3 regions of the Bradyrhizobium septentrionale genome follow, and region 3 is predicted to be linked to each of the others. Evidence: riboswitches for the same ligand, from Rfam matches in the RefSeq annotation. Region 3 holds a riboswitch; each other region holds the start of a gene.
What was found. A riboswitch is a leader RNA that binds a small molecule or an ion and turns the genes downstream of it on or off. The one in region 3 is predicted to bind cobalamin.

Region 1 (7,683 bases), 110 kb from region 3:
GGATCGCGCTGGTGCCGCAGGATTCCGTGGTGTTCGCCGCCTCGGCCCGCGAGAACATCCGGTTCGGCAGGCCGGATGCCACCGACGCCGAGGTCGAGCGTGCCGCCGATCTCGCCCATGCCACCGAATTCCTGCGTCGGCTGCCCGGCGGCTTCGACGCCCAGCTCGGCGAGCGCGGCGTGACGCTGTCCGGCGGCCAGCGCCAGCGCATCGCGATCGCGCGCGCCATCCTGCGCGATGCGCCGCTGCTGCTGCTCGACGAGGCGACCTCGGCGCTCGACGCCGAGAGCGAGACGCTGGTGCAGACCGCGCTCGAGGAATTGATGCGCCACCGCACCACGCTGGTGATCGCGCATCGTCTGGCGACCGTGCTGTCCTGCGACCGCATCCTTGTCATGGACCAGGGCAGGATCGTCGAGCAGGGCACCCACGCCGAGCTGGTCGCCGCCAACGGCCTCTATGCACGGCTGGCGCGGCTGCAGTTCGAGGGGATCTGAGCCCGCGATCTTGCTAGGCATTGCCGGGCCGCTTATGCGGCGCTTATGAGATCGCCCGCGCGCTCCCCTCGAAAACCTATTGCCGCGCAAGGATAGTCGCGCCGCGCCCCGGATCGGGCGCGCGGGGTGTTCGATCGATGCGCACTGAGGGAGTGAGCGAACCGCAGGGCAAGCTGCTCTGCGCCTGGCAACTCGCCGTGCTGCGCTTCTCGGTGACGCTCGACGACGCCGACCGGATGCTTGTGCTCGCCGTGGCCGGCGAGCTCGATCGATTGGATGGTGCGGCCGCTGGCTCGTTCCACTTCTTCCGCAGGACGACAGCGGAGCTGTGCCATGCCATCACCGGTCACGATGCCCATGCGGACGCCGTTGTCCGGCGCTTTCAGATGCAGATCGACAATCCGCGATTGCGCCGGGCCTTCGAGGCAGCGATCGCCAGGGATCGGACGCCGCCGAAGCTCGTCGCGAGCCGGACTAGGCCCAGCGACGATCTCTGGAGAGGCCTCGCCCCGCGACGCGCGACCGGAACGTAACGGACCTCGCCGCCACTCGCATCGTTGACGCGGCCTTCTCGCATCGCGCGAAGGACGATTGCGTTACACCATGTCGCAACAATCCTGATCGGGGCGTTGCGATAGATGCGATGCATTTTTGTGTCTTGGCCCCGCTTGGGTCCGGTCGTAAGCCTTAATGAAGGCGGCCGGCCGGGACCGCGGTTTTGGACAATGCGGGGAGTGGCGAGATGGGTGGTTTGGTGATCAGCGGCGGCCGGGTGGTGGATCCGGCCAGCGGGATGGATGCGATCGGCGACGTCGCTGTTGTCGACGGCCGGATCGCCGCTGTCGGCACCGGCCTCGGCGGCGCCGAGCGGCAGATCGACGCCACCGGCCTTGTGGTCGCGCCCGGCTTCATCGATCTGCACGCGCACGGCCAGACCATTCCGGCCGATCGCATGCAGGCCTTCGACGGCGTGACGACATCGCTCGACCTCGAGGCCGGCGTGCTGCCGGTTGCGTCCTGGTACAAGCGCCAGGCCGAGAAGGGCCGGGTGCTGAACTACGGCGCGGCCGCTAATTGGGCCTTCGCGCGGATCGGCGCGATGACCGGCTCGAATTCGGAGAGCTCGCTGGAATCGTTCGGCGCCGCGATGCGCGATCGCCGCTGGATCGAGAACGTGGCGACCGAGGGCGAGGTCGGCGGCATCCTCGAGCGCCTTGCCAACGGACTGAACGAAGGCGGCATCGGCATCGGCATTCTCAACGCCTATGCGCCGGGCGCCGGCGTGCAGGAACTGACCGCGGTGTGCCAGCTCGCCGCTGATCACGCGGTGCCGACCTTCACCCACGTCGCCTACATGTCCCGCATCGATCCCGAGAGCGCGGCCGAGGCCTATATCCGCCTGATCGGCTATGCCGGCGCCACCGGCGCGCATATGCACATCTGCCATTTCAACTCCTCGAGCAAGACGGATATCGAACGCTGTGTTGCGCTGATCGCAAAAGCGCAGGCGCAGGGCCTGCCGATCACGGTGGAGGCCTATCCCTATGGCACCGGGTCGACCGTGCTGGCGGCGACCTTCTTCAGCGATCCCAAATTCGAGGAGCGCAACGGCCTCGGCTACGATTCGGTGCAGCGCGTGACCGACGGTCATCGCTTCGGCAGCCGCGAGGAGCTGCTGGCGGCGCAAGCCGAAGAACCCTCCACGCTGGTGCTGTGGCATGTGCTCGATATCGAGAACAACCAGCATCATCGCGACCTGCTCGACATGGCGGTGCTGTATCCGGGCGGTGCGATCGCGTCCGACGCGATGCCGTGGACGCTGTCGGACGGCCGGCCCTACACCGGCGACGCCTGGCCGCTGCCCGATGATGCCACCTCGCATCCGCGTTCGGCCGGCTGCTTCACCCGTTTCATCCGCGAATGGGTGCGCGAGCGCCAAAAAGTGTCGCTGCTCGAGGGCATCCGCAAATGCGCGCTGATCCCGGCCGAGATTCTGTCGGCGAGCACGCCGGCGATGCGCGCCAAGGGCAGGTTGCAGGCCGGCGCTGACGCCGATGTCGTGGTGTTCGACTTCGAGACCTTGAGCGATCGCGCGACCTTCTCCGCGATGAACCGCCCGGCGGAGGGCGTGCGGCACCTCGTGGTCAGCGGTCAGCCGCTGATCAACGACGGCGTGCTCGATGTCGCGGCGCGGCCGGGCCGGCCGGTGCGCCGGCCCGTCGCCGGAGGCTGACGTGCCGGTCCCGATCCTGCTGGTCGCGGGCTTTCTCGGGGCGGGCAAGACCACCGTCGTGAACCATCTGCTGGCGCATGCGGAAGGGCGGCGCATCGCGGCGGTGGTGAATGATTTCGGCGCGATCAATATCGACGCGGAGCTGATCGCCGGCGCCAGCGATGGCGTGGTCAGCCTGAGCAATGGCTGCATCTGTTGCACGCTGGAGGGCGATCTGCTGCGCACGCTTGCAAGCTTGCTGCGGCGTGATCCCCGTCCCGAGTTCATCGTGATAGAGACCAGCGGGATCGCCGATCCCTCCGACATCGTCCGCAACCTGATGGATCCCGTGATCTGGAAGGAAGCGCCGCTGGAGACCGTGCTGTGCGTGGTCGACGCGACGCAGCCTGCGACGGCGCTGGACGATGCGCTGCTGCGGTCGCAACTGCGGGCGGCCGATGTGGTGGCGCTGAGCAAGGTCGATCTGGCTGATGCCACCGCGCGCGCCGCGATCCGCGACGCCGTACGCGCGGTGCGTCCGGCGGCGGTGGTGGTCGATGCGCTGCATGGCGAGGTGCCGGCAGAATTACTGTTTCCGGCCGATCTCGATCATGTGCCGGCGCCGCGCGAGACCTTGCCGCGACGGCCGGTGTCTGACCGGTTCGAAACGCTGAGCTGGACGTCGGAGCGGCCGGTGCGGTTGCCGCGCTTGCAGCGGGCGATCGGCAGGCTGGCGCCGAAGCTCGCGCGAGCGAAGGGATTGTTCGAGACGGTGGAGCAGCCCGGACGGCTGACGGTGTTTCAACTCGCCGGCGGACGCGCGACCTTGGCTGCGGGCGGCGTGCCGGCACCCGGCGTGCCGCGAACGCGAATCGTGTTCATCGCCGAGATGGGTGCGCTGTCGTGGGCGGAGATCGATGAGGTGATGCAGGGATGCGTCGAAGCCGAGTGATGCGAACTTACGTTTCCCGTCAATCTGAGGTGCGAGCGGAGCGAGCCTCGAAGGATGCACGGCCCGGCTGTTGGCCGTCGATCCTTCGAGACGCCGCTTCGCGGCTCTTCAGGATGACGGGTCAGGAAGTCTCCGCGTCAGCGATACAGGCCGTGTGTCATCGCCGCAGCACCATCCCGCAAAGCACGTGCGCGACAATCGCGCCGAATTGACAGCCCATCCCGCACCACCTATCGTTTCCGCCGACGGTTCCCTTCGGGGATCAAAAGGGAATGCGGTGCGAGGGTAACCCCAATGCCGCAGCTGTCCCCGCAACTGTAAACGGCGAGCCTTTCGTCAATTTGCCACTGGGCCATTCGGTCCGGGAAGGCGTCGACAGGCGACGACCCGTGAGCCAGGAGACCTGCCGTCAGTCGTGGTCACACGCGAGCACATCGGGCGGGGGCGTCCTGGTGGGATCGGAGCACTGCCTTTTGGGCAATGCGCCAGTCCGCGTTCGCGGTGACGTGCCACGTTACCGCGAGTCCTTTCATGTCTCCGTCTTTTCCCGTTGCGCGCCGCTGGCGCCTCGGTCTCGTTTGCTCCCTGTCATCGCTGCTGCTGCCGGCTGAAGGTGAAGCACAAACACCGCCACCAACCAGGCTCGATCCGATCGAGGTCTCGCCCTCGGCATCCGCAAAGCCCAAGCCCGCGGCGCGAAGCAACGACTCGGCGTCGTCGTCGCGGTCACGCTCCAGACCCGCACCGGCCGCCGCAGCCGGCAACACGCCGCGCGCCGCAGCGTCGGGCGCTTCGGGGTCGGCATCGCCGACGCTCAACGCCACCACGCCGGGTAGCACCGGCAGCCGTCTGAATCTAACGCCGCTGCAAACGCCGGCGAGCGTCGAGATCATCACGTCGCAGACCATCGCCGAACGCGGCCAGCATAATGTGACCGATGCCGTCACCCAGGACGCCGCCGGCTTCACCGCATTGTCGGCGCCCGGCAATGGCGGTCTGTCATTCAGCACCCGCGGCTTCGCCGGCAGCAATTCAGTGATGACGCTGTATGACGGCACGCGCTTCTACATCGGCTCGGGGACCCTGACGTTCCCGTACGATACCTGGTCGACGCAACGCATCGAGGTGCTGCGCGGCCCGGCCTCGGTGCTGTACGGCGAAGGCGCGATCGGCGGCGTCATCAACGTGATCCCGAAGAAGCCGCAGGGCACGCCCTACAACGAGGCTGAGGTCTCGCTCGACAGCAACATGACGCGGCGGCTCTCGGTCGACAGCACGGGGCCAATTAATCCCAATGTGTCCTACCGGATCAATGCCACCGGCAACATGTCGGACGGTTGGGTCGATCGCGACAAGACCTCGAATGCGGCGGTCTCGGCCGCGGTGCACGTGCAAGCGTCGGAGAATCTTGCCTTCACGCTCTCCGAGGACTATGGCGACCGCAGCCCGTCGCGCTATTTCGGCACGCCGCTGATCAACGGCGCGATCCAGGACGCGCTGCGCTTCAAGAACTACAACGCGTCGGACAGCACCATCCGCTATCAGGACAGCTGGACCCAGTTCAAGACCGAATGGGACGTCGCCGACGGCATCAAGATCAACAACACGCTGTATTACCTGACCAGCGAGCGGCATTGGCGCGACATCGAGAGCTATACCTGGAATCCGAAGACCAACTTGATCGATCGCGGCAACTATATCGAGATCTTCCACGACCAGAAGCAGGCCGGCAACCGGATGGACGCGACCTTCAGCGGCCACATCTTCGGCCTCGAGAACCGCTTCGTTGCGGGATTCGACGTCAACCACATCGACTTCACCCACACCAACAACTCGCCGTTTGGCGGCGCGTCGTCGGTCAACCCCTACGTCTTCGATCCCGGATCGTTCTTCGCGACGACGACCGCGACATCGCCCGGCTTCAATGCGATCGTCAATCAATACGCGCTGTTTGCGGAGGATCGTCTGTCGCTGACCGATCAATTGTCTGTTGTCACCGGCGTCAGGTACGATCGCCCCGAGGTCGACCGCACCGACTATCGGACGCCGTCGAACAGTTTCGACGTCGCGCTCTCGGGCACCAGCTGGCGCACCGGGGTGGTCTATGAACCGATCAGGAACCTCGCGTTCTATGGTCAGTATGCGGTCGGCGTCGATCCGGTTGGCAATCTGATCTCGCTGTCGGCCACGCAAAAGACCTTCCAGCTTGCCACCGGCAGGCAGACCGAGATCGGAGTCAAGCAGTCGTTCCTGGGCGGGCGCGGCGAGTGGACGCTGGCGGGCTATCAGATCGTCAAGAACAATTTGCTCGTTGCCGATCCGAACAACCCCGCAGGCCTCGCATTGCAGGTCGGCCAGCAATCATCGCGCGGCGTCGAGGCATCGGTCGGACTGGCGTTGGATTATGGCTGGCGTATCGACGCCAATGTCGCGCTGCTGCAGGCGAAGTACGACAACAACAGCCAGCTGGTGAGTGGAAAGCTCGTCAGCTATGCCGGCAACGTTCCGATCAACGTACCGCAGCAGGTGTCGAACATCTGGTTGACCTGGGACTTCGCATCCAACTGGTCGGTCTATGGCGGCGTCCAGATCGTCGGCCAGATGTACTCCGACCTTGCCAACACCCAGTTGCGGCCGGGCTACAATGTGGTCAATGGCGGCGTCAGGTGGAAGCCGGATGACCGCACCACCGTTGCGTTCCGCGTCTACAATCTGTTCGACAAGGTCTACGCGGTGACGTCGCCCTATGCCGGGCAGTGGCTGCTGGGCATGCCGCGCACCGCGGAACTCTCCGTCAACGTGAAGTTCTGATCATGCGCAACGCTCTGATCCGGCGAGGGCGGCGATGGCTGTATGTCGTCCATCGCTGGATCGGCATCGCGACCTGCCTCTTGTTCGCGATGTGGTTCATCTCGGGCCTCGTCATGATGTACGTGGTCTTTCCGCGCCTCACCGACGGCGAGCGCCTGGCCGCGCTCCCGGTCATTTCGTGGGGCAAGGTGCAGATCGCGCCTGATCGCGCGATGGCGATCGCAGGCATGGAGCATTATCCGCGCGATCTGCGGTTGTCGATGATGGACGATGTTCCGGTCTATCGCGTGGCCGGCTGGAATGGAGCCGCCGTCATCACGATTTCGGCGATCGACGGCCGCGTCATCGACCGGATCGCGCCGGATCAGGCGCTGGCCATCGCCGGCCATCACCCCAAAGCGGTGCGTCCGCAATTGCTCGACACGGTGACGCGCGATCAATGGTCGGTCACGGCGCGCTTCGATCCGCTACGGCCGCTCTATCTGATCGGCCTCGGCGACGCTGACGGCACCGAACTCTACGTCTCCGCGCGCAGCGGCGAGATCGCGCTCGACACCACGCGGCAGGAGCGCGTCTGGAACTGGCTCGGCTCGATCCCGCACTGGATCTATCCGACCGTGCTGCGCAAGGACGGCCCGCTGTGGCGGGATGTCGTGCTGTGGATTTCCGGCGTGTGCCTCGTGGTCGCGGTCACCGGCTTCTGGATCGGCATTCTCCGGTTGCGATTGATGCGTCGCTACGCAAGCGGCGCCATCTCGCCCTACCGCGGCTGGATGGCCTGGCATCATATTGCCGGGCTGATCGGCGGCATCTGCGTTTTCACCTGGATGTTCAGCGGCTGGCTGTCGCTCAATCCCGGCGGCGCGTTCTCCGGCCGCGGCGTCACCAGGGACATCGCAATCGGCTACAGCGGGCATGACGCGCCTGACATCGCCGCCGGCTTCCAGTCGTCGCCGTCGGTGCCGGCCGTGGAGGCGCGCTTCGTCTGGATCGGCGGACACAAGCTGATGATGCTTGATGACAGCAATGGCCGTCGCAGCCTCGCCGATCCCGCGACCGGCGTGCCTGTAACTCTATCGCGTGACGAGATCATCGCAGCCGCCCGGCGCGCGGTGCCCGGAGCTGCCATGAACTCGGCCCAACAGCTCGATGAACCCGACGCCTATTGGTACACGCTGCACAACATGCGCGAACTCCCCGTGCTGCGGACC
Region 2 (7,683 bases), 1.1 Mb from region 3:
TGTGCTTGGCACTCAAGGGCCCACAACGATACGAAACCGCCCATCAGCGCCGGGCGTTTAGAACAGACGCCGCCGAAGTGCACGCTTTAAGCAGGCGGGCGAGATGATAGCATTCACTGGCATGCGCGATCGCTCGTGTCGGCCGGCGCATATCGTGCTCTTCAATCGACCGGAAGATGCGGCTTCGACGCAAGTCCTGTCCTCCGCAAGCAGGTAGAGGCGCTGAGCCGTGCTAGCCTCGGCTTGAGCCGATCAATAGTTTCGAGAGAATCTGTCGAGCGGCGTTACTCAAGAGCGGTCTTACCATCAATCCGAACAAGCCGACCGCCGAGACGGCAACAGCAAAGACACCGAGGGCACTCCAAACAGCCATTTTCATTGCGAGCCGGTCTCCTTGGTTTGGTTGATATGCTTGCCTGGGCAGTATCGCCAAAAAGTGTCCGAGAGAGCTGGCGCCGGTTGTTTGGACAGCGCCCCGCGGGATTTAAGTGGATTCCTGCCGGGTTATGCTGAACGCGGGGCCTTACGATTTTGTCGTTGCGTCGGGAGGGCGTAGCCCGACCAGAGCGACGACAAAATCGTCGGCGACGGTCATGCGGCGATCACCATAGCTTGCGTGCCGAAGTAAGCCTCGTCGGGCGTGCGCCCGTCAAGGCTCGAGTGAGGGCGTCCCTGATTGTAGAAGGCCAGATACTTGGCAATTGACGCTCGCGCCTCGGACACGCTGTCGTAGGCGCGGAGATAAACTTCTTCGTATTTGACCGTGCGCCAGAGCCGCTCGACAAACACGTTGTCGCGCCAGGCGCCCTTGCCGTCCATGCTGATGGCGATCTTCGCGTCCAGCAGCACATCGGTGAACTCGAGGCTGGTGAACTGGCTGCCCTGGTCCGTGTTGAAAATCTCGGGCCTGCCGTGCTTCGCCAACGCCTCCTGGACCGCTTCGACGCAGAAGGCCGCCTCCATTGTGATCGAGACGCGATGGGCCAGGACCCGTCGGCTGAACACATCGACGACCGCCGCGAGATAGACGAAGCCACGCCGCATCGGAATGTAGGTGATGTCCATTGCCCACGCCTGGTCGGGCCGCTCGATCTTCAATCCGCGCAACAGGTACGGGTAGATCTTGTGACCCGGTGCCGGCTTACTCGTGTTCGGGCGACGATAGACCGCCTCGATCCCCATGCGCTTCATCAGCGTCGCGATGTGGCGGCGACCGGCGTATACGCCCTCCCGCCGCAGCAACGATCGCTGCATACGCGCTCCCGCGAAGGGATAATCGAGATGCAGCTCATCGAGCCGACGCATCAAGGCAAGGTCCTCGGCCGAAACTGGCCGAGGTTCATAGTAGACCGTGCTGCGAGCCAGCTTCAGGACCTTCGCCTGGCGCACGATAGAAAGATCATGACCGCGGTCGATCATCGCTTTGCGCTCAGCAGGCCCGCCTTGGTGAGCGCGCCGGACAAAAAATCGTTTTCCAACGCCAGCTCGCCGATCTTGGCATGTAACGCCTTCAAATCGACCGGCGTCTCGGCCGACGCCTTGTCATGCCCAAACACGCCGGCGGCGCCTTCCAGGAGCTGGTTTTTCCAGATCGTGATCTGGTTCGGATGAACATCAAACAGTTGCGCCAGCTCCGCCAGCGTCTTGTCGCCTTTGACCGCAGCCAAAGCAACCTTCGCCTTGAATGCCGGAGAATGCATCCGGCGGCTCTTCTTCGTCATCTTCGCTCCTGATTCGCGGCAAGAATCCTCGCCGCTGTCAGGCAGAAAATCCACTCAAGCTACTGTCCGAATTTGCGGAGCCAGCTCTGAGTGACGCCTACCAGAAATGGCTGGCATCACAGAAACACCTCGCGCCGCGTATGCTATCTTATTCGGTGGATCGTTGATTGCTTGGAGAAGGCAGCGCGCCGTGCTTGATGAACCGGGGCCAGCTTGCATGAAAGCCGTCTGTTCGACCAAGTGGTCCTCGGCGCAAAGGCGGCGTATTCGGATTTGTCGCTGCCCACGCGGAGGGACTTTCGGGATGTCATCCGATGTCCGTGATTGCAGAGCGACTTCTGCATCGAGGATGAACGGTGGGCATGCCGCTAGGCACATTAGCAGATCGCAACATGAATTCGCGAGGTTGACGGAACATCCCTTTTGCCGATAATTGAAGGTGTCGAGGTTCTCCAGTCTCATTAGGCCGGAGCTAAGAGGGAAGCCGGTGTCAATGCCGGCGCTGTCCCCGCAACTGTGAGCGGCGAGCCGCTGTCCAACGAAGTCACTGAAGCCTGACGGTTTCGGGAAGGCCGGACAGCAGCGCTGAGCCGCGAGCCAGGAGACCTGCCCCGACACTATCTTCGTCCACGGGCGGGGTGTCCCGGTGGTGCGCCAAGCAGCGGTCGCTCGCGCGACTTCTTCTGCCTGCGTCCGCCATGGCCTTTGCCCCCAATATGGGGTTAACGCTATGTCTCTTCTCTCTCTTCCGGTTGCCACACTCGGAACGCCACGCATCGGTCCAAGGCGAGAGCTCAAGGTTGCGCTCGAAAGTTACTGGGCCGGAAAAATCGCCGAACAGCAGTTGCTCGAGGATGCAGCTGGCCTACGTGCCGCAAATTGGGCTCGCCAGAGGTCTCTCGGTATCACCGTGATCCCATCGAACGATTTCTCGCTGTACGACCAGGTGCTCGACACCAGTGTCATGGTTGGTGCCATCCCAGAAGTCTACGAGACGAATGCCGGATCCATTTCGCTCAAGACATACTTCGCCATGGCACGCGGGTCACAATGCGACGGTCAGGATGGGAGTTGCGGTCACCCGTCGCGTGGATATGGCGCACCCGCGCAGGAGATGACCAAATGGTTCGACACCAACTACCATTACATGGTCCCGGAATTTCACCCGGGGCAGACTTTCAGACTATCCTCTCGCAAACCAATCGAGGAGTACGAGGAAGCCAAGGCCCTTGGCTTTCAGACGCGCCCTGTCCTGATCGGGCCGGTTACATTCTTGAAGCTTGGCAAGAGTGCCGATCGTGCGTTCCAGCCACTGTCACTGCTGGATGACCTGATACCGGTCTATATTGAGCTTTTGAAGGAATTGGCCAAACGCGGGGCAAATTGGGTTCAATTCGACGAACCTTGGCTAGTCCTTGATCTGGATGAGAGTTCGCGAAACTCCTTGGTACATGCTTATGGCCGGCTCGCAAAGGAAGGGCCGGCCATCAAGATCATGGTTGCAAGCTATTTCGGTGGCCTCTGCGACAATCTGGACGCTGCCCTGCGCCTGCCTGTTGCCGGGCTTCACGTCGATCTGGTTCGCGCGCCAGAGTTATTGAGCCAGATCATTGCGAGCGGCCGAAGTGACCTCGTCATGTCGCTCGGCGTCATAGACGGTAGGAATGTTTGGCGATCGAATTTGTCGGCGCTCCGCCAGCGACTGGACCCCGCGATTGCGAAGCTTGGTAAGGACCGCGTACAGATCGCCCCATCCTGCTCGCTGCTTCATGTGCCGGTCGATGTTGAACTCGAGACCGGGCTCGCCTCCGACGTCAAGAGCTGGCTTGCTTTCTCGGTTCAGAAGATGCGTGAGCTTGCGACCTTGGCGCGGGCACTCGCAGGCGACCAGAATGTTGCGAAAGCTCTTGCGGAATCGGAGTGTGCCGCAGCCGTCCGCCGGACGTCGCCGAAGATCCGAGATGCCAATGTCGTTGTCCGGCTGAGTGCGATCAACCAGGCCATGCGCCGGCGCGCCAGCCCATTTGCCAGTCGGGCCGAGATCCAACGCAAGCGCTTCGGGCTGCCAGCGTTCCCGACCACGACGATCGGATCGTTTCCTCAGACCTCAGAGGTCCGTAATACCCGGGCGGCGCATGCGCGAGGCGCGATGAGCGACGAGCAATACGACAAGTTCCTCAAGGAAGAGACGGCGCGCGCCGTACGTTGGCAGGAAGACATCGGTCTGGACGTGCTCGTCCATGGCGAGTTTGAGCGCAATGACATGGTGCAGTACTTCGGCGAGCAACTCTCCGGCTTCGCATTTACCAAAAACGGTTGGGTGCAATCCTATGGCTCGCGCTGTGTCCGGCCGCCGATCCTGTTTGGAGATGTCTCGCGGCCGAAGCCGATCACGGTGGACTGGTGGCGCTATGCGCAGTCGCTAACCAAAAGGCCGATGAAGGCGATGTTGACCGGACCAGTAACGATCTTGAACTGGTCGTTCGTTCGCGAGGATATTCCCCGAAGCGAAGTCTGCCGTCAGATTGCGCTCGCAATTCGAGATGAAGTCGGCGATCTCGAGAATGCGGGTGCTTCCATGATCCAGATCGATGAGGCTGCACTACGCGAAGGCTTGCCATTGCGTCGTGCGCAGTGGACCGTTTACCTCGAGTGGGCTGGAGATTGCTTCCGCATCTGCTCATCGGGCGTCGCCGAACAAACTCAGATTCATACCCACATGTGTTACTCAGAATTCAACGACATCATCCATGCGATTGCTGCAATGGACGCAGATGTCATCTCGATTGAGACTTCGCGCTCGAAGATGGAACTGCTCGACGCGTTCAGGAACTACAACTATCCGAACCAAATTGGGCCAGGCGTGTACGACATTCATTCCCCACGCGTTCCCGAGACCGGCGAGATGAAGGAGCTCATGGCCTTGGCTCTGAAGCGGCTGCAGCGGTCGCAGCTCTGGGTCAATCCGGACTGTGGCTTGAAGACACGCAAATGGGAGGAGGTTCGCCCGGCACTTGTCAACATGGTCGCTGCGGCCCGCGAACTGCGCGCTGCATCCGCTCCAATAGGCCATTGATCCTTGGTCAGGTCTTTCGTCGAGCTGATCGGCTTAAGGAGATCTCGATAGTCCCGGGAGAGCCTTCGTGAATACAAAAGGCCCGGCCGCGTTTAGCGGCCGGGCGGAAGTCGAGTCTGGGAGGAGCGACGCTGCTAGGCATCGCGGCCACTTCCATCGGCAGAGGGAGCACGGCCGACGGCTCGATCTCGGCGAGGACATTCGCCGAAAATCTAAGTCCCAGTTAAGGCACAGGATGATCGTAACTCAATTATGCCCTGGTATGCGGCCAATATAGCCAAGGATTAGAAAACTACACCAAGGTTGTTGCTGATGAGGACTGTCTCAACGACTCGCTGAGTCGAGCATGGGTGGGCGATGATGTGGAGCGATCGCCGCATGGAAGGCAACGGGCCGCAAAACGTGGTGCGCTCTCCTGCCCGCAAACAATACGCTCAATCACCGAGACATACCAAAATCGCGCACGCAAGGACCTCATCATCACCAATGAAATGAGCAGCTTGAGTTAGGCCAGATTCGGTCGGTCGTTGGTCAAACCGTTGTCGCCCGATTGGAATCCTCGGTTCCAACGAGTGTTTGAAATCTACGTGCGGCTCGACGTAGTGGGTGTGACGACGCTTGTAGATAGCTCGGGACCGGATGCCAAATCGGCGTGCTATCAGCCGTGCGATACTCCTAACCAGAAGCCGATTTGGTGATGTTGATCTCCGATCGGAACCGGATCGGGTTGGCTTCGGTTCAAACCGCCCGACTGTGCGTAGCCCTCGACCCAGGGAGGTGCGCGTCGAACGAAGATGCGACGCTCCGGACCAGAAACTCTGCGCCATCGACCACGGAAAGTCGACCGTCGTCCAGTACGGCAACTCCATCTGCGATCAGGTTGGCGAGTCGAGAACGATCGACGACGGCCAGGCTCGGATCCTTGCCGTAACGACGGCATGTCTCGCAAAGATCGACTGCCATGCCGCACATGAGTCGCTCGATGATTTCGGCGCGGAAGCGATCGTCGTCGGCCAGCAAATAGCCCTTCATCGTGGCCAGCCGTTCCTCGGCGATGCGAGCAAGGTAGTCCTTTATCGACACAGCGTTCGCGACGAACCCTTGTTGCATCTGGCCAATGGCGCTGGCGCCGAGTCCAAGGAGGGTGTCCGCCGAATCATCCGTATAACCTTGAAAGTTGCGCCTCAACCTGCCTTCCTGCCGTGCCAGGGCGAGATTGTCGTCCGGCAGGGCGAAGTGATCGATGCCGATGCGTACATATCCAGCGTCGACCAAAGCTTGCGCGATCGTTTCCGATTGCAGGTGTCGCTCGACGCTGTCGGGCAGAGTGGATCCATCGATCTTGCGTTGATGCTTCTTAAGGAAAGGAACGTGCGCGTAGCCAAACACCGAGAACCGATCCGGATGCAGTTCGAGACATTTGGAGAGAGTGTCGAGGCAGGAAACGACGGTCTGCTGGGGCAGCCCATAGAGCAGGTCGAAATTAATCCGGCCGATGCCGGCGCGGTGTAGACGATCGACCGATACTGCGGTCTGTTCGAAGCTCTGCAGACGGCCAATGGCCCGTTGAACAACCGGATCGAGGCTTTGGACACCTAGGCTCGCCCTGTTGACCCCGCAATAGCCTAGCGCCTCGGCCATCGGCTCGGTCAATATGCGTGGATCGATCTCTACGGCGATCTCGGCATCAGGCAAAATTGCGAACGAATAGCGCAACGAGGCGACCAGATCAGCAAACGTTTCAGGTGTCATGATCGTCGGCGTGCCGCCGCCGAAGTGGACATGGGAGACCGGTTGTCGTCGACCGATGGTTTCTCCAATGAGGTAGGCTTCAGTTCGCAGTGCGGTTGCATAGGTCGCGAGCGGCTCCTGGCGTTTCATGACAGATGTGTGGCAGCCGCAGTACCAGCACATGCTTCGGCAAAATGGCACGTGCACGTAAATCGAGGCGGACTGCTGGCCGCCTAACGACTTGAGCCACGCTTGATAGTCGGATTCGCTAACTGACGCCGAGAAATGGGGAGCCGTCGGATAGCTGGTGTAGCGTGGCAGGGAGTGCTGCCCGTAGGATTTTGCCAAGTCGGGTCGCATTCTTCTTCTCTGGGTCCAAATCGCAGATACGCCGGATAGGTTTTTGCGCTGCGTCAGTTTAATTGGTGGCTGATGGCAGTGGCGAGTCTGAAGCCAAATTGGTAGGGCATGCCCACGGCGTATATCGTCCCTGGATCGCGATGAAGCGGTGATGCCGCAGCAATGGGCGGCATGCAGGCCAGTTCTCGTTTTGATCCAATTGGGCCTGCATGAGCAAAGGGAGAAAGTATTCCTCTCCCGAAGGATATTAGCCGTCCCTCGTGAGGCCATGTAGCGGGCTGCCGGCCATTCCGGAGGAAAGAGCGACCGAACTCCGTTCGGCTTCAGCTTCTTGCTCCAATTCTAGGATATGCGCTCTTAGCGCATCGGAGGTCGCCCTTGCTGCTTCGCTGAATAGGGGATCACCATGATCGGTGAGAGCAGAAGCGATGTCGGTCCAATCCTGAGGGGATAGAGCCAGAACGGCGGCGGGAAAGAAATCTCGTTCTTCCAACATCATGTGGTGCCGCTCGCGTACGATAAAGTCGCGTACGATATTGCCGACGTCTTGCCGAACGAGTTCACGATCCGCGAGGATCCCATCAATAGCTTGAACGGCGTGGTGCAGACGGTCGACGACTTCCTGGTGTTCATGTGCGAGATTGCCGACGATCGCAGCCGCATCCGGATCGCGAGTCTCGAGCTTTGAGAAAATCAAGTCTTCTTGAGGATGATGGTACATCGCCGGGTAAACCTCGAAGTAGCTGAGGATCGCGCGAATGACCTCATAGTCCGGACGGGTCCCATGCTCGAAAA
Region 3 (7,683 bases):
TCACCTGGCCACCGATCCGCGACGGCGTTGTGCATCTCAGTGCGACGCAGCTTGCGATGCTACTCGACGGCCTCGAGTGGACGCGTGTGTCGCCCAAGCCTGTGAAGCAGCCGGTCATTGTCGGCTGAGAAGTGAGGATTTCGCTGGAGCGTGGGTCACACGGATGTATCGTCTGATCATGGCGATTCGCCCCGACGCTCTTCCGGCCGATCCAGCAGCTCTGACCGAGATGGTGCTCGCGCTTGACGCTGAGAACGAGAAGCTGCGCGTAGCAATGCAGACGTTCAAGGACATGATCTTCGGGAAGCGCTCGGAGCGGCTTGCCGCGCTCGTGGCCGAGCAGCTCGCACTTGAGCTTGGCGACCTTGAGACCGGCGTCACGCCGCCTGCAGCTGCCAACGACGATGCAGCCGCGGCAAAGCCGCCCGGCAAACCACTGCGGAAGAAGGCGCGCCGCAACATCGGCGCGCTGCCCAAGCACCTGCCGCGCTGCGAGCAGGTGCTGGAGCCGGAGGCGACCGCATGCCCGTGTTGTCAGGGCCAGCTTCACAAGATCGGCGAGGACGTCAGCGAGGTGCTGGACATCATCCCGGCGATCCTGCGGGTGTTGCGGACGGTCCGTCCCAAGTACGGCTGCCGCCGCTGCACCGATGGTGTGATCCAGGCGAAGGTGCTGCCGCGCCTAATCGAGAGCGGCATGGCCTCGACGGCACTCGTGAGCCACGTGGTAGTCTCGAAGTTCGCCTGGTATCTGCCGCTTTACCGACAGGTGCAAATTCTGGCCGGCCAGGGTGTCCATCTCGACCGGGCGACGCTCGCCGGCTGGGTGAAGCGAGCGGCCTGGTGGCTCAGGAGCCTCTATGAGCTCCAGCTGCGCACCATCCAGGCTGCGCCGCGCCTGTTCTGCGACGAGACGCCGATGCCGGTGCTCGATCCCGGACGACATCGCCCGCGCATCTGCCAGTTCTTGGCGCATGCGATGGATGACCGGCCATGGGGCGGCCCCTCGCCGCCGGCGGTGGCCTACGTGTTCGCCGACGGCCGCGGCACGGCGGAGATCGCCAGACAGTTGACGGGCTTTTCCGGCATTCTGCAGGTCGACGGTTATGCGGCCTACAAAGCGCTCGCCCGCGATCATGGCGACGCGATCCAGCTCGCCTTTTGTCTCGCCCACGCCCGACGCAAATTCGTCGACGTGTATAAGACGACCCAGTCGCCGTTCGCTCGCGAAGTGATCGAGCGCCTGCAGGCGGTCTATGCCATCGAAGCAGAGATCCGCGGCAGCAATGCCGAGCAGCGGCTGGCCACCCGCCGCACCAGGTCCGCTCCATTGATGGAGGCGCTCAGGACGCGCCTGACCACAATGGTCGGCCAGCTCTTCTCCCAATCGAAGCTGGCGGAGGCCATCAACTACGCACTCAATCACTGGGACGGGTTGACGCTGTTTCTCCGCGACGGCCGTGTCGAGGTTGACAGCAACACAGTCGAGCGTTCCATGCGCCCGATTGCGATGGGAAGACGCAACTCATTGTTCAGCGGCAGCGAAGGCGGCGCCGAGAGCTGGGCGATCCTGGCGTCGCTCGTGAACACGGCAAAACTCCATGAGCTCGACCCGCAGGCCTACCTGGCCGATGTGCTGGAGCGCATCGTGTCCGGGCGAACCAAGAGCCATCAGCTGCACGAGCTGCTCGCCTGGAACTGGAAGGCGGCGCGCCGGCGCACACCGCAGGCAGCGGCATGAGCCCACGTCGCCATAAAGCAGCATCGTCGATGCCGTCAGCCGCGATGCCGCTTGCGGACCTCGAGCGATGGCTCCAGGCTCGCATCGATCGCCATCCTGCCGCCACTAGCATTCCCATGCTCGACGGCTATGCTGCCGCGATCGTAGCCGGACCGGTCTCGATGAGCCCGCTCGATTGGATCTGCCCGCTGCTCGCGATCGATGCCGACGCGTTCAACCATGGCGGCACGCCGGAGTTCGCCGCGATCTCCGCCGTTGCGCTGCGCCACAACGACATCAGCAACACCCTCTCGACTGCCCCCGATCGGTTCGAGCCGATACACCGGCGCAACCCCAATGGCGACGTCGATCCGCGTCCCTGGTGCCAGGGTTTCCATGCCGCGATGCGGCTCAGGCTGTCGGCGTGGGCGCCGATGCTGGACACCAGCAATGTCAATCACGGCCTGCTTCTGCCCATTCTGTTGCACTGTCGCGACGATCAGGGGCAGCCGATGCTCGGATCCCCCCGAAGCGGCCGCGAGACTGCCGACTTTCTGCGTAACGCCTACGCCGATATTCCAGCGGTCGTCGAGGCCATGCGCCAATATTGGATGCCGATCCGCTACCCACGCGCCCGCTGATCTCCGCAGACGTGGGAGCTCATACCGGTTACACAAGATCAGACTTCACTTTGGTACATCAGCCCCGTGGGCGGGTGTTCCCCCGTTATGATTTTCGAGCGGCGTGGATGATGCCGCTTGAGTCCGCTGTGCCGCCGGAAGCCGCAGCAGAGGACTTCCGCGAACCTCCAAGATGTATGAACGGACGCATGCTGTTCCGGTTGCCTACATACGGCCGAAAGCCGCCCACACCCCGTCCTCGCCGTCCCAGCTGCCTCGGCTCGCCGCCTTGGAGTACTCCGTGGCGCGCTGCTCGAAGAAATTGGCGTGCTCGACCCCATTGAGAATCTCGACGAGCCAAGGCAGCGGATGCGGCTTGAGCTGCGTGAACCCATCCTCCTCGGCCTTGAAGAAGCCGAAAACCGGGGCAATCCGGAGTTGGGTCAGTCGCCAGTCGGCGACATAACGGACGTAGGCGTGGATCTGCTCAGGACGCATGCCCTCGATCTTGCCCAGGCCAAAGGCGAGATCGACGAAGTTCTCCTCCAGCTTTACCATCGTTCTGGCGACATCGACGATGTCGTCACGGACCGAGCGCGTCACGGCGCCGGTCTCGCGGTGCCATTCGTGAAACAGCTTGATGACGCCCTCGCAGTGGAGACTCTCGTCGCGCACCGACCAGCTTACGATCTGTCCCATGCCGTTCATCTTGTTGTGGCGCGGAAAATTGAGCAGCATAGCGAAGCTCGCGAACAACGCCATGCCTTCGGTAAAGGCGCCGAACATAGCCAGGGTGCGCGCGACATCGGCCACGGTGTCAACGCCGAACTCGTGCATGTAGTCCGCCTTGGCGCGCATTTGCGCATAGCTGCGAAATGCCTCGAACTCGGTCTTGGGCATGCCGAGCGTCTTGAGCAGCAGCGCATAGGCGTCGATGTGGACCGTCTCCATGTTCGTGAAGGCCGCCATCATCATCTGGACGGTGAGCGGCTGGAAAATCGGGATGTATCGCTTGAGATAATTGTCACCGACCTCGATGTCCGACTGAGTAAAGAAGCGAAAGATCTGGGTGAGCAGCGCGCGCTCGCTGGCGGTGACGCGGTCCGACGCCCAGTCCTTGAGGTCGTTGCCGAGCGGCACCTCCTCGGCCATCCAATGCGTCTGCTGCTGACGCTTCCAGAACTCGTAGGCCCAAGCGTAGCGATCAACGTCATAGCTGCCCGTCGAGTCAAGGAGACCAACGCGCCCCTTGCCGATCAGCGTGCGCGGATCGACAGACGAGAGATCGATCATTGACATGCGAGGCACTCCTCATAATCGGCGCGCTGCGCAGGCGGCTGCCGCGGCGCGGCCTCGTCATCGTCGACGATCTTGCCGGCGAACGCCGCGCGCGAGATCGATTTTGAACGGCAGTAATAAAGGCTCTTCACCCCACGCTTCCACGCCGTCCAGTGCAGCATGTGGAGGTCCCACTTATCGACCTCGGCCGGCAGATAGAGGTTGATTGACTGGCTCTGGCAGATGAATGCGGCCCGGTCGCCTGCAAGCTCGACGATCCAGCGCTGGTCGACCTCGAAGGCGGTGCGAAACACCGCTTTCTCGTGTTCCGACAGAATGTCGAGATGGGCGACCGAACCCTCCTGCGCAATGATCGACTGCCAGGTCACCGGGGTGTCGGCGCCCTTGGCGATCAGTACCCTGGTCAGATGAGGATTACGTACCGAGATGGCACCAGACAACGTCTTGTGGGTGTAGATGTTGGCCGGGATCGGCTCGATGCATGCGCTGGTGCCGCCGCAGATGATGCTGATCGAAGCAGTCGGCGCGATCGCGATCTTCTGGCTGAAGCGCTCCATCACGCCACGTTCCAGGGCATCCGGGCACGGGCCACGCTCGCGAGCAAGGGCGACGGATGCCGCGTCGGCATCACCCCGGATCTTCCGAAACATCTTTAGATTGAATGATTTCGCCAAGCCACTCTCCATTGGAATGCCATTCGCCTGGAGGAACGAGTGGAAGCCCATCACGCCAAGTCCGACGGAGCGCTCGCGCAGGGCGGCGTAGCGGGCCCGCTTCATACCCTCCGGCGCCGTCGTGATGAAGTGGGTGAGCACGTTGTCAAGGAAGCGCATGACGTCCTCGATGAAGCCGGGTTCCTCATTCCATTGGTCCCAGGTCTCGAGGTTGAGCGATGACAGACAGCACACCGCGGTGCGCTCCTCGCCGCGATGGTCGATGCCGGTCGGGAGCGTAATCTCGCTGCACAGGTTGGAGGTCGAGACCTTGAGACCGAGCTCGCGCTGGTGCTTGGGAAGCGCGCGATTCACGGTGTCGATGAACAAGAGATAAGGCTCGCCTGTCTGCAACCGGTTCTCAAGAATGCGTTGCCATAGCTGTCGCGCGTCGATCTCGCGGACGACCTCGTTCGTCTTCGGGCTGCGCAGAGCGAACGCGGTGCCGGCGCCCACGGCACGCATGAACTCGTCGGTGAGGTTGATGCCGTGATGCAGGTTGAGGCTCTTGCGGTTGAAGTCGCCGGACGCCTTGCGGATCTCGAGAAACTCCTCGATCTCGGGATGCTGGATATCGAGATAGACCGCCGCCGAGCCGCGCCGCAACGAGCCCTGGCTGATCGCCAGCGTCAGGCCGTCCATGACGTGGATGAACGGGATGACGCCTGAGCTGACGCCGCCCTTCACCTTCTCTCCGATCGAGCGAACATTGCCCCAGTACGTGCCGATACCGCCCCCGTTGGAGGCAAGCCACACGTTTTCGTCCCAGGTGCCAACGATTCCTTCGAGCGAGTCCGACACCGAGTTAAGGAAGCACGAGATTGGCAGGCCGCGCGTGGTGCCGCCATTGGACAGCACCGGCGTGGCTGGCATGAACCACAGCCGAGACATCGCGTCATAGAGACGTTGGGCGTGCGCAACATCGTCCGCGAAGGCACAGGACACCCGCGCGAACATGTCCTGGATGCTTTCGCCGACGAGCAGATAGCGATCGGTCAGCGTTAGCTTGCCGAACGCGGTCAGCAGGCCGTCGCGCGATCGATCGAGCGTGAGATCGGACGGCTTTGGCAATGGCGCGAGAGGCCGCGGCAGCGGAGCCGATGACGGCGGCGGCACAACACACCGCTGAGGCGCGGCAGACTTTGGCCGCGCCGGCCACGGCCGCACACTCGGCCACTCAATTAGATGACCATGCTGATTGAAATCGTAAGACGGCGACATCGGCAACCCCGCGATGTTAGGGGGTGAAGCCACGCGCACGACTTGCGAGGAGACGGGTCAAACGTCCCAGGCTGCAAGCGACGCACGGGGCACCCCGCCCGAGGACGTTCTATTCTGTCGCGGCAGGTCTCCTGGCTCGCGGGTCGCTGCGGCTGTCGGCCTTCCCGGTGCTGTCGCGGCCAGTGACCATTATGACAACCGCTCGCCGCTTACAGTTGCGGGGGCAGCCCCGGAATAGCCGTTACCGGCGCACCGGGTTCCCTCTTAGCTTCCATCCTACTAGATGCAGAATGGAAGACCGTGGCAGATCTACATACAGACGCCGCGCGTCGAGATTCGTCAAGGCTTGTGCCAGGGGAGTCGAGACGCAGGACGCCACGTCCGCTCCGGGTCCGGGCCCGCAACGCTCTGTTCGAGCAAATGCCCCCCCCTGCTTCGGCCCATTCCGTGAAAAGAGTGGCAGCATTTTGATTTCGATGCTCCGTCGCGATGACGGGTGCCTATGCGAGCCCGCGTTGGATAGGAATCCGTTCGGCGAAGGTTCTGGGCGATGCTGGCGAGGGATAATCTCATGACGCGCAACGTTTGGCTTGCAATTCAAAGCGGTCGAGAATGCGATCGAGCTGCGCCAGCAAGGTGTTGCTCTTCTTGTGGAACTGGCGTGAGGTGCGTCCCTGCCATGATCGTGCGATCTCGGTGGCTTGCCGCGCGCGCCAGATCGAGCACGATAGCTCCACAAATGCTTGTGGTACCACTGAGCCTTCAACGCGCAACAGTCGCCGTCGCGCTTGCTGACGTGGCCAAGTGTTTTGGCGCCATGATTTACCAGAGCTCCGATCGCAGTAATGACCTTGCCGGCACAGCGGTTGTCCTCACTTGCGTGGTCATGGATGAAGCCGCCAAGGGGGCTCGATCTTAGTCAGCTTTTCGCAAGCTGCCCCTGCTAGCATGAAGCGGATAGGTCATCTCGCGGCGACGCCGCTATCCGGGTGTTACGACATGAACGCAGCCGATATTAATGCAACAGCGCCGCAGGTTGGCGCCCCCTCCGATACCGCCGAGAGCGGCGGCGATGACACGCGTGCAGCGCTACTGCGCCGAGCATTCGAAAAGGCTCTCGTTTCCGTCGCCACGCAAGTCATAAGCGATTCCCAGTCGGATATGGATGAGGCCATGAGCGAGCTTGATGATGGGTGAGCCGATGCTCGGCGCCACATAGAGATACAGCCCGCGTGGTGATCGAATCGAAGACGTGCCAAGTGAGACTTGGCACATGCCACCAGTTAGATGCGCATTCAATGATCTCAGATCCGAGCTGCGAGCGGGTCCGCGAATCCGAATGCACCTGGATCTTTTTGGCAGCGGGCTGCTGCGATTTCCTTTTAACGTCCCTAGTCCTACTGCGTCACAAACGATGATCTGTCTAGTGGTCGAACTTGATCGCACAACAAGGACATCTCGACAGCGTTCGGACGAGCCCATGTTCGAGGCGCCGTCGCATCGTCGCGATCGAATTTGGAATGTGACGTTGGGTCCGCAGCGCCAAATCCGCGGGGTCTGTAATCTGCGGGAATGCGATCGAGCAGGATCGGCCGGGCGTGCCGAGTGCCTGAGGGGGAATCGTCTCCCGCTCGGAGATCACGAATCCGTAGGCTGCGATGCACATTGTTGCGTGATGATGAAAGCCGCGCCAGCCGCGTCCCTCGAAGTGGCCGAGCCCGACCTCCTGCTTGAGTTCCTGATAGTCGCGTTCGATGCGCCAGCGCAATTTAGCCGTCTCAACGAGAGTCCGGAATGCCACATCCTCCGGCAATGTCGAGAGCCAGTATTTGGTAGGCTGGTCCTCTGGAAATCCGGTATCGTCGATGATCCAGGCTTCGATGGGGCCCTGGCGTTCAATCGCCGGCAGGACCATCTCACGTACCTTGCCCAGCACCTTCTCATCCGACCAGGCGCCGCTGCCGACGAAATGCAGCAGCGATTGATGCTGGGCGGCCGTCCGTTCCGGAGCTGTCACCGCCGCCATCGGCTCCACGCTCTTGCGACCGCCACAGGCCATCAGGCCGACCCAATAGTCGCGCAGCGGCGCCTTCCGATCAGCATGACCGAT

Region 1: it holds a riboswitch for cobalamin, as region 3 does, so the genes downstream of both, HAP48_RS10475 (TonB-dependent receptor) here and HAP48_RS11020 (ribonucleoside-diphosphate reductase subunit alpha) in region 3, are expected to answer to the same signal.
Region 2: it holds a riboswitch for cobalamin, as region 3 does, so the genes downstream of both, metE (5-methyltetrahydropteroyltriglutamate--homocysteine S-methyltransferase) here and HAP48_RS11020 (ribonucleoside-diphosphate reductase subunit alpha) in region 3, are expected to answer to the same signal.

What each region holds. Positions count from the first base shown of each region.
Region 1 covers NZ_CP088285.1:1,806,006-1,813,688, reverse strand. Annotated here, with positions in the region: gene HAP48_RS10495 (ABC transporter ATP-binding protein/permease) at 1-497, shown strand, start outside; gene HAP48_RS10490 (hypothetical protein) at 635-1,030, shown strand; gene HAP48_RS10485 (amidohydrolase family protein) at 1,240-2,730, shown strand; gene HAP48_RS10480 (CobW family GTP-binding protein) at 2,732-3,661, shown strand; cobalamin riboswitch at 3,891-4,086, shown strand; gene HAP48_RS10475 (TonB-dependent receptor) at 4,193-6,472, shown strand; gene HAP48_RS10470 (cytochrome b family protein) at 6,475-7,683, shown strand, end outside.
Region 2 covers NZ_CP088285.1:790,626-798,308, reverse strand. Annotated here, with positions in the region: one part of gene HAP48_RS05715 (IS3-like element ISRj2 family transposase) at 592-1,469, opposite strand; one part of gene HAP48_RS05715 (IS3-like element ISRj2 family transposase) at 1,469-1,721, opposite strand; cobalamin riboswitch at 2,150-2,349, shown strand; gene metE (5-methyltetrahydropteroyltriglutamate--homocysteine S-methyltransferase) at 2,452-4,797, shown strand; gene hemN (oxygen-independent coproporphyrinogen III oxidase) at 5,536-6,888, opposite strand; gene HAP48_RS05700 (hemerythrin domain-containing protein) at 7,136-7,683, opposite strand, start outside.
Region 3 covers NZ_CP088285.1:1,917,697-1,925,379, reverse strand. Annotated here, with positions in the region: gene tnpB (IS66 family insertion sequence element accessory protein TnpB) at 1-128, shown strand, start outside; gene tnpC (IS66 family transposase) at 179-1,741, shown strand; gene HAP48_RS11030 (YecA/YgfB family protein) at 1,771-2,361, shown strand; gene HAP48_RS11025 (ribonucleotide-diphosphate reductase subunit beta) at 2,566-3,639, opposite strand; gene HAP48_RS11020 (ribonucleoside-diphosphate reductase subunit alpha) at 3,630-5,423, opposite strand; cobalamin riboswitch at 5,678-5,891, opposite strand; gene HAP48_RS11015 (hypothetical protein) at 6,573-6,770, shown strand; partial or broken gene HAP48_RS51060 (transposase) at 6,971-7,413, opposite strand; partial or broken gene HAP48_RS51055 (transposase) at 7,474-7,632, opposite strand.